DNA from 2 places in the Nonomuraea sp. NPDC050202 genome. Region 1 is predicted to be linked to the other one. Evidence: riboswitches for the same ligand, from Rfam matches in the RefSeq annotation. Region 1 holds a riboswitch; the other holds the start of a gene.
What was found. Region 1 has a riboswitch for glycine ahead of gcvT (glycine cleavage system aminomethyltransferase GcvT). Riboswitches for the same ligand answer to the same signal wherever they lie in the genome.

Region 1 (4,186 bases):
CCAGGCCGCCGCGCGAGGTCTCCTTGTACTTGTCGAGCATGTCCCTGCCCGTGTCCCTCATGGTCTTGATGGCCTTGTCCAGCGCCACGTAGTGCTTTCCGTCGCCGCGCAGCGCGATGCGTGCGGCCGTGATGGCCTTGTTGGAGGCCACGGCGTTGCGCTCGATGCACGGGATCTGGACGAGGCCGCCGATCGGGTCGCAGGTCAGCCCCAGGTTGTGCTCGATGCCGATCTCGGCGGCGTTCTCCACCTGCTCAGGCGTGCCGCCGAGCACCTCCGTGAGCGCGGCGGAGGCCATCGAGCAGGCCGAGCCCACCTCGCCCTGGCAGCCCACCTCGGCGCCCGAGATCGAGGCGTTCTCCTTGAACAGCACGCCGATCGCGCCGGCCGTCAGGAGGAAGCGGACCACGCCGTCGTCGTCGGCGTGCGGGACGAAGCGGGTGTAGTAGGTCAGGACGGCCGGGATGATGCCGGCGGCGCCGTTGGTGGGGGCGGTGACGATGCGGCCGCCGGCGGCGTTCTCCTCGTTGACCGCCAGGGCGAACAGCGTGACCCAGTCCATGGCCTGCAGCGGGTCCTTCTCCGGCGGCTCGGACTGCAGGCGGCGGTGGAGCTGGTTGGCGCGGCGCTTGACCTTCAGACCGCCCGGCAGCACGCCCTCCTTGGAGATGCCGCGGCGCACGCACTCGGACATGACCTGCCACAGGCGCAGCAGGCCCTGGCGGATCTCCTCCTCGGTGCGGCCGAACGCCTTCTCGTTCTCCAGCATCAGCGCGGAGATCGACAGGCCGGTGTTCGAGCAGTGCTTGAGCAGCTCCTCGCCGGTGGTGAAGGGGTAGGGCAGTACGGTGTCGTCGGGCTTGATGCGGCCGGCGCCGGTGGCCTTCTCGTCCACGACGAAACCGCCGCCGACCGAGAAGTAGACCTTCTCCCTGAGCCGCTCGCCGGAGGCGTCGAAGGCGGTGAAGCGCATGCCGTTCGGGTGCTCGGGCAGGGAGATCTTGCGCTCGAAGACGAGGTGCTCGCCGACGACGAAGGGGATCTCGCGGGTGCCGTACAGCTTCACTGTGCCCGACTCGCGCATCGAGGCGATGCGGGCGTCGACGGTGTCCACGTCCACCAGCTCGGGCTTCTCGCCGGACAGGCCGAGCAGGACCGCCTTGTCGCTGCCGTGGCCCTTGCCGGTCAGGCCGAGCGAGCCGTACAGGATGGTCTCCACGCGCGCCACCCGCTCCAGCAGGCCGTCCTCGTGCAGGCCGCGGACGAACTTGTGCGCCGCCGCCATGGGGCCGCCCGTGTGGGAGCTCGACGGGCCGATGCCGATCTTGAAGAGGTCGAAGACGCTGATCGCCATTGATGTGCGCCCTTCTTGAGAGGCCGGGGCCCGCGCGGGGCCCCGGCGGTTAGGTCAGGACTCGCCCGAGGTGAGAGCGGTGTACTCCTCAGGCGAGAGCAGGTCCTCAGGGTCGCCTTCCACGCGCACCTTGAACATCCAGCCCTCCCCGTACGGGTCGCTGTTGACGAGGCCCGGGTCGTCCACGACGGACTGGTTCACCTCGGTGACCTCGCCGCCGACCGGGGCGTAGATCTCGTTCACGGACTTGGTCGACTCCACCTCGCCGACGGAGTCGCCCTGCTCGACGTTCGCGCCGACCTCGGGAAGCTGCACGTAGACGACGTCACCAAGGGACTCGGCGGCGAAGGCCGTGATGCCGATCGTCACGGTGGCGCTGTCGTCCAGCCCGGCAACCCACTCGTGCTCCTTGGTGTAGCTCAGGTCGTCAGGGATGTTGCTCACTTGTTCCTCCTGTAAAAGGGCAGCTCAACCAGGTCCATAGGTTCATGGCTGCCCCGGATGTCCACGGCCAGGCCTGATTCGGCGCCGGTGTCCACGTAGGCCATCGCGATGGGCTTTCCCAGGCTCTGGGAGGGCGCACCGCTGGTGACCTCGCCGACGACGACGCCGTCCTTGGTGACCGGGTAACCGTGGCGCGGCACCCGGCGGGTCCGTGCGACGAGGCCGACGAGCCTGCGCCGGGGCGTGTCGTCCTTGACCGCCTCGAGCGCCGACCTGCCGACGAAGTCGCCCGGCTTGTCGAATTTCACCACCCTGCCCAGGCCCGCGTCGAACGGAGTGAGCTCCGCGCTCAGCTCGTTGCCGTACAGCGGCATGCCGGCCTCGAGCCGGAGCGTGTCGCGGCTGGACAGCCCCGCGGGCTTGAGCCCGTGCGGCTCGCCGGCCGCCGTGATCGCGTGCCAGAGCGGCACGGCGTCCTGGTTCGCCACGAACAGCTCGAACCCGTCCTCGCCGGTGTACCCGGTACGGGCGATCAGCGCCTGCCGGCCGTCCACCTGGCCGGGCAGGCCCGCGTAGTACTTGAGCCCGTCGAGGTCGGCGTCGGTGAGCGTGGCGAGGATCTCCTGGGCGCGCGGGCCCTGGACGGCGATCAGCGCGTACTGGTCCGAACGGTCCTCCACCACCGCGTCGTACGGCTTCGCGCGCTCCCGCAGCTCGCCGGCGACCTTCTGGTAGTTCGAGGCGTTGGCCACGACCATGAACTCCTCGTCACCGAGCCGGTAGACGATGAGGTCGTCGAGCACGCCGCCGCGCTCGTTCACGATCATGGTGTACCTGGCCCGGCCGGGCGCCAGCGCCGACAGGTGCCCGACCAGCGCGTAGTCCAGCGCCTCGCCGGCCTGCGGCCCGGTCAGGAAGATCTCGCCCATGTGCGAGAGGTCGAACAGCCCGGCCGCCTCGCGGACGGCCCGGTGCTCCGCGGACTCGCTGCCGTACCGGAGCGGCATGAGCCACCCGGCGAAGTCGGTGAGGGTGGCGCCGAGGCTCTCGTGAACGTCGCGTAGCGGTGTCGGTCGGGACATTTGTCGCACCTCAGGACAGGAGTGGATGCCAGCATCCTCCCCCTCTGTCATCGATGCCTGAGAGTTTCACCCGACTTTTGCCGGACTTTCACCTTCGGCGAGGCCCGCAGGCCTGCTTTCCAGAGGACACCTCGTCCGCGCGGTCCTTTGCCTTGAGAGGTTCGCGGGGAGGGCTTGCTCCTTCAGGGACCCTGACCGGCTGTCAGGGTGCTCTCCCGCGCGGTTTCGACGGTGATGTCCGTCAGCCTAGTGCCGTTACGGGGCTGTTGTCGCGTTGCGGGCCGGACGTGAACCACGGGGGCGCGATCACGTCTTGAGGGCATGCGTCGGTTACTGGCGTCAGCAGGCCCGGACGAGCGCCTCGAACAGCGCGTGGTCCTCGGCCGCCTCCGGGTGCCACTGCACGGCCATGGTGAACGTCCCTGAGGACTCCACGGCCTCGATGGTGCCGTCCTCGGTGGTGGCGGTGACCGTCAGGCCGGGGGCGAGCCGGTCCACGGACTGGTGGTGGTAGTGGGGGACCGTCACCGGCTCCTCGCCCAGCGCCTTGGACAGGCCGGTGCCGGGGACCGGGGTGACGGGCAGGTGCCCGAAGACGCCGGGCCCCGGGCAGTGGTCCGTGTGGCCGACCACGTCGGGCAGGTGCTGGTGCAGGCTGCCGCCGAGGGCCACGTTGAGCACCTGGAGGCCGCGGCAGACGCCCAGGAAGGGCAGCCCGGCGTCGAGGGCGGCCGCGAGCAGGGCGAACTCCGCCTCGTCCCGAAATTTCCGGACGTAGCCGCTGCGTTCGTGCGGCTCCGCGCCGTACCTGGCCGGATCGATGTCGCCGCCGCCGGCCAGGATCAGCCCGTCCAGGCGGCGTACCAGCCCGGCCGGCTCCCCGGCGGGCGGCAGCAGGACCGGCTGGCCGCCGGCCCGCACGACCTGCTCCACGTACGTGTACGGCAGCAGCGCGGCGCGGGTGTCCTGCCACACCGTGAACGAGGCGGTCTCGGCGTAACACGTGATGCCGATGACGGGACCCATGACCGCCCCCTACAGCGGCGTGACGTAGGCACCGGAGATGCCGCCGTCCACCAGGAACTCGCTGGCCGTGATGAACGAGGCGTCGTCGCTGGCCAGGAACGCCACCGCGGCCGCGATCTCCGACGCCTCGGCGAAGCGGCCCACGGGCACGTGCACCAGCCGCCGCTGCGCCCGCTCGGGATCCTTGGCGAACAGCTCCCGCAGCAGCGGCGTGTTCACGGGCCCGGGGCACAGCGCGTTGACCCGGATCCCCTCCCTGGCGAACTGCACGCCCAGCTCC
Region 2 (4,186 bases), on a different contig from region 1:
GATCATCCCGGACGACCAGGAGGACGAGGTGGAGAAGTTCAGGGAGTTCCTTGACACGATCACTCCCGAGGACTTCGGCAGGGCGGGGTAGGTATTTCAGTGCATTTACGCTTCACGACGCGCCGAGCCGGATCGTTGACTGAGCATGGTCACGGTCCTACGGTGCAAGTGAAACCCGTGGTCGCCCTTCATGAACCCCCAGATCAGGCCACGGGATGAGAGAAAGCCGGAGGTCCGCGTGGCGGTCAGCAGCGGCGAGGGAAAGACGGCCGGCCAGGAAGATCCGGTGCGGCGCGAGAGCGCGCGGCAGCGTGCCGGGGAGCAGGGCCTGCTCTTCGACGAGCAGCCGACGACGCTGCCGGGCGACATCGGATACCGCGGGCCGACGGCCTGCGCCGCGGCCGGCATCACCTACAGGCAGCTCGACTACTGGGCGCGCACGGGCCTGGTTGAGCCCACGATAAGGGCGGCGCACGGCTCGGGCTCCCAGCGGCTCTACAGCTTCCGCGACATCCTGGTGCTCAAGGTCGTCAAGCGGCTCCTCGACACCGGGGTGTCACTGCAGCAGATCCGCACGGCGGTGCAGCACCTGCGTGACCGCGGGGTCGCCGACCTCGCGCAGATCACGCTCATGAGCGACGGTGTCAGCGTCTACGAGTGCACCTCGGCCGACGAGGTGATCGACCTGCTCCAGGGCGGCCAGGGCGTGTTCGGCATCGCGCTCGGGCGGGTCTGGCGGGAGGTCGAGGGCTCCCTCGCGGAGCTGCCGGGGGAACGCGCGGCGGTCGAGGACACCGTCCCGGCCGACCATCCCGCTGACGAACTGGCCCGCAGGCGCCGCGCCCGCCGCACCGGCTGACCCGGCCCCGGGCCCCCGCGCTCGCAGATCGGGCCCGCGCCGCACCGGCCGACCCGGCTCCGTGCCCGGCCGACCCGCCCTGGCGCCTGTGGCCGGCAGATCGGGCCCGCGCCCACCGCGCCGGCCACCTCGGGCTCCCGCGCCGGGCTGACCCGCCCGGGCTCCCGCACCCGCCGCACCGGCCGATCGGGCCGGCGTCGCACGCCGGCCGTCGTGCCAGCGCACCCACGCACCGCACTCCCAGGCGCTCCCGTGCCCGGCTCCGGCCTGACGTGCCCGGCCTGACGTGCCCGAATTGACGTGCCCGGACGCCCTTTCACGGGCCGCCACCGGCACCCGTACGGGGCGCGCCGGTGGCCGGAAGCGGTCCGGTGAGCGGTTACCGGGGCCTACCGTAGTAATCTAGGACAGTAAGGCTGACGACCCCGTGCGGGAGAGTCCCCGGGCACCTGGTCCCGGGGCGCCGAAGGAGCAACCCTCCCCGGAATCTCTCAGGCATCCAGTACCGCTCGGGTGAGGCAACTCTGGAAAGCAGGCGCACCCGCCAGGCGCGCCTCACCGACGGTGCAAGCCCCACCGGGGGTGAAGCTCTCAGGTCGTGGCGCCGAAGCACATCGCGGGGCCGCGCTGACAGAGGGGGAGACCCGGCACTCGTCCGCGCCCTGGCGCCGGTCTCCATGAAAGCCTCGGGAGGCACAACCCCATGACCGATCTGTCAGCTCCGCCGTTCTCGTCCAGGCACATCGGCCCGTCGGAGTCCGAGCAGCAGCGCATGCTCGAGGCCGTGGGCTTCGAATCCGTCGCGGACCTGGTGGCGGTGGCCGTCCCCGAGGCCATCAGGGCCAAGGACAAGCTCAAGCTGCCCGCCGCGATCGGCGAGGCCGAGGCCATCGCCGAGCTGCGCGCGCTGGCCGGGCGCAACCGGGTGCTCACCTCCATGATCGGCCTGGGCTACTACGACACCGTCACGCCCGGCGTCATCCGCCGCAACCTGCTGGAGAACCCGGGCTGGTACACCGCCTACACCCCGTACCAGCCGGAGATCTCGCAGGGCCGCCTGGAGGCGCTGCTGAACTTCCAGACGGTCGTCTCCGACCTCACCGGCCTGCCCGTCGCGGGCGCGTCGCTGCTGGACGAGGCCACGGCCGCGGCCGAGGCCATGACGCTGGCCCGCAGGGCGGGCAAGTCGAAGAGCGACGTGTTCGTGGTGGACGCCGACGCGCTGCCCCAGACCAAGGCCGTGCTGGCCACCAGGGCGGAGCCGCTCGGCATCACGCTGGTGGAGCACGATCTGGACGGTGACCTGCCCGAGTGTTTCGGGCTGCTCGTGCAGTACCCCGGCGCGTCCGGGCGGCTGCGCGACTTCCGCGCCGTGGCCGCCGCCGCGCACGACGCGGGCGCGCTCGTCGTGGCCGCCGCCGACCTGCTGGCGCTGACGCTGGTCGCCGCCCCCGGCGAGCTGGGCGCCGACATCGCGATCGGCTCCTCGCAGCGGTTCGGGGTGCCGTTCGGGTTCGGCGGGCCGCACGCCGCGTACATGTCCGTGCGGGAGGGCCTGCAGCGGCAGCTGCCGGGGCGTCTCGTCGGCGTCTCCGTGGACGCCGACGGCGACCCCGCCTACCGCCTGGCCCTGCAGACCCGCGAGCAGCACATCCGCCGCGAGAAGGCCACCAGCAACATCTGCACCGCCCAGGTGCTGCTCGCCGTCATCGCGAGCATGTACGCCGTCTACCACGGCCCCGAGGGCCTGCGCGGCATCGGGCACCGGGTGCACCGCCACGCCACCGCCCTGGCCGAGGGGCTGCGCGGCGCCGGCGTGGAGGTCGTGCACGGCGAGTTCTTCGACACGGTGCTGGCCCGCGTGCCCGGCAGGGCCGCCGCCGTCGTGGCCGCCGCCGCCGAGCGGGGCGTCAACCTCTGGCAGGTGGACGACGACCACGTCTCCGTGGCCTGCGACGAGAAGACGGGCGCCGCCGAGCTGGCCAAGGTGTGGGCGGCGTTCGGCGTGAGCGCCGAGGTGGCCCCGGAGGACGCCCCCGACGCGCTGCCCGCCGACCTGCTGCGCGAGAGCCCGTACCTGACCCACCCGGTCTTCCACAGCCACCGCTCCGAGACCGCGATGCTGCGTTACCTGCGCAAGCTGCAGGACAAGGACATCGCGCTGGACCGCTCGATGATCCCGCTCGGCTCCTGCACGATGAAGCTGAACGCGACCACCGAGATGGAGCCGATCACCTGGCCGGAGTTCGCCGCCGTCCACCCGTACGCGCCCGACGACCAGGCCGAGGGTTACCGGGAGCTGATCGGCACGCTGGAGGGCTGGCTGGCCGAGGTGACCGGCTACGACGCCGTCTCCATCCAGCCGAACGCCGGCTCGCAGGGCGAGTTCGCCGGGCTGCTGGCCATCCGCGCCTACCACCGCGCCAACGGCCACGGCGAGCGCGACGTGTGCCTCATCCCGTCCTCCGCCCACGGCACGAACGCCGCCAGCGCCATCATGGCCGGCATGCGCGTCGTGGTCGTGGCCTGCGACAGCGACGGCAACGTGGACCTGGCCGACCTCGACGCCAAGATCGACAAGCACCGCGACGCGCTGGCGGCGATCATGGTGACGTACCCGTCCACGCACGGCGTGTACGAGGAGACGATCACCGAGGTGTGCGCCAAGGTGCACGACGCCGGCGGCCAGGTGTACGTGGACGGCGCCAACCTCAACGCCCTGGTCGGGCTGGCCAAGCCGGGCGAGTTCGGCGCCGACGTGTCCCACCTGAACCTGCACAAGACGTTCTGCATCCCGCACGGCGGCGGCGGCCCCGGCGTCGGCCCGGTCGCGGTCCGCGGCCACCTGGCCGCCTACCTGCCCGGCCACCCGCTGCACAACGGCACCCCCGTCGGCCCCGTCTCGGCGGCCCCGTACGGCTCGGCGGGCATCCTGCCGATCTCGTGGGCGTACGTCAGGATGATGGGCGCCGACGGCCTCACGGCGGCCACCGAGCAGGCCATCCTGTCGGCCAACTACCTGGCCAGGCGCCTGGCCCCGCACTACCCCGTGCTCTACACCGGCCGCGGCGGCCTGGTGGCGCACGAGTGCATCGTCGACCTGCGGCAGATCACCAAGGAGACCGGCGTCACCGTGGACGACGTGGCCAAGCGCCTCATCGACTACGGCTTCCACGCGCCGACCATGTCGTTCCCCGTGGCCGGCACCCTGATGATCGAGCCGACCGAGAGCGAGGACCTGAACGAGCTCGACCGGTTCGTCGACGCCATGATCGCCATCCGCGGCGAGATCGCCAAGGTGGCCTCCGGCGACTACGACAAGACGGA

Region 2: another riboswitch for glycine. It lies ahead of gcvP (aminomethyl-transferring glycine dehydrogenase); the one in region 1 lies ahead of gcvT (glycine cleavage system aminomethyltransferase GcvT).

The regions. Positions count from the first base shown of each region.
Region 1 covers NZ_JBFALF010000007.1:167,424-171,609, reverse strand. Annotated here, with positions in the region: gene AB0I79_RS21815 (L-serine ammonia-lyase) at 1-1,354, opposite strand, end outside; gene gcvH (glycine cleavage system protein GcvH) at 1,409-1,798, opposite strand; gene gcvT (glycine cleavage system aminomethyltransferase GcvT) at 1,795-2,880, opposite strand; glycine riboswitch at 3,011-3,108, opposite strand; gene AB0I79_RS21800 (gamma-glutamyl-gamma-aminobutyrate hydrolase family protein) at 3,220-3,906, opposite strand; gene AB0I79_RS21795 (3-oxoacyl-ACP reductase) at 3,916-4,186, opposite strand, start outside.
Region 2 covers NZ_JBFALF010000019.1:148,223-152,408, forward strand. Annotated here, with positions in the region: gene AB0I79_RS38235 (bifunctional nuclease family protein) at 1-91, shown strand, start outside; gene AB0I79_RS38240 (MerR family transcriptional regulator) at 239-859, shown strand; glycine riboswitch at 1,280-1,377, shown strand; gene gcvP (aminomethyl-transferring glycine dehydrogenase) at 1,563-4,186, shown strand, end outside.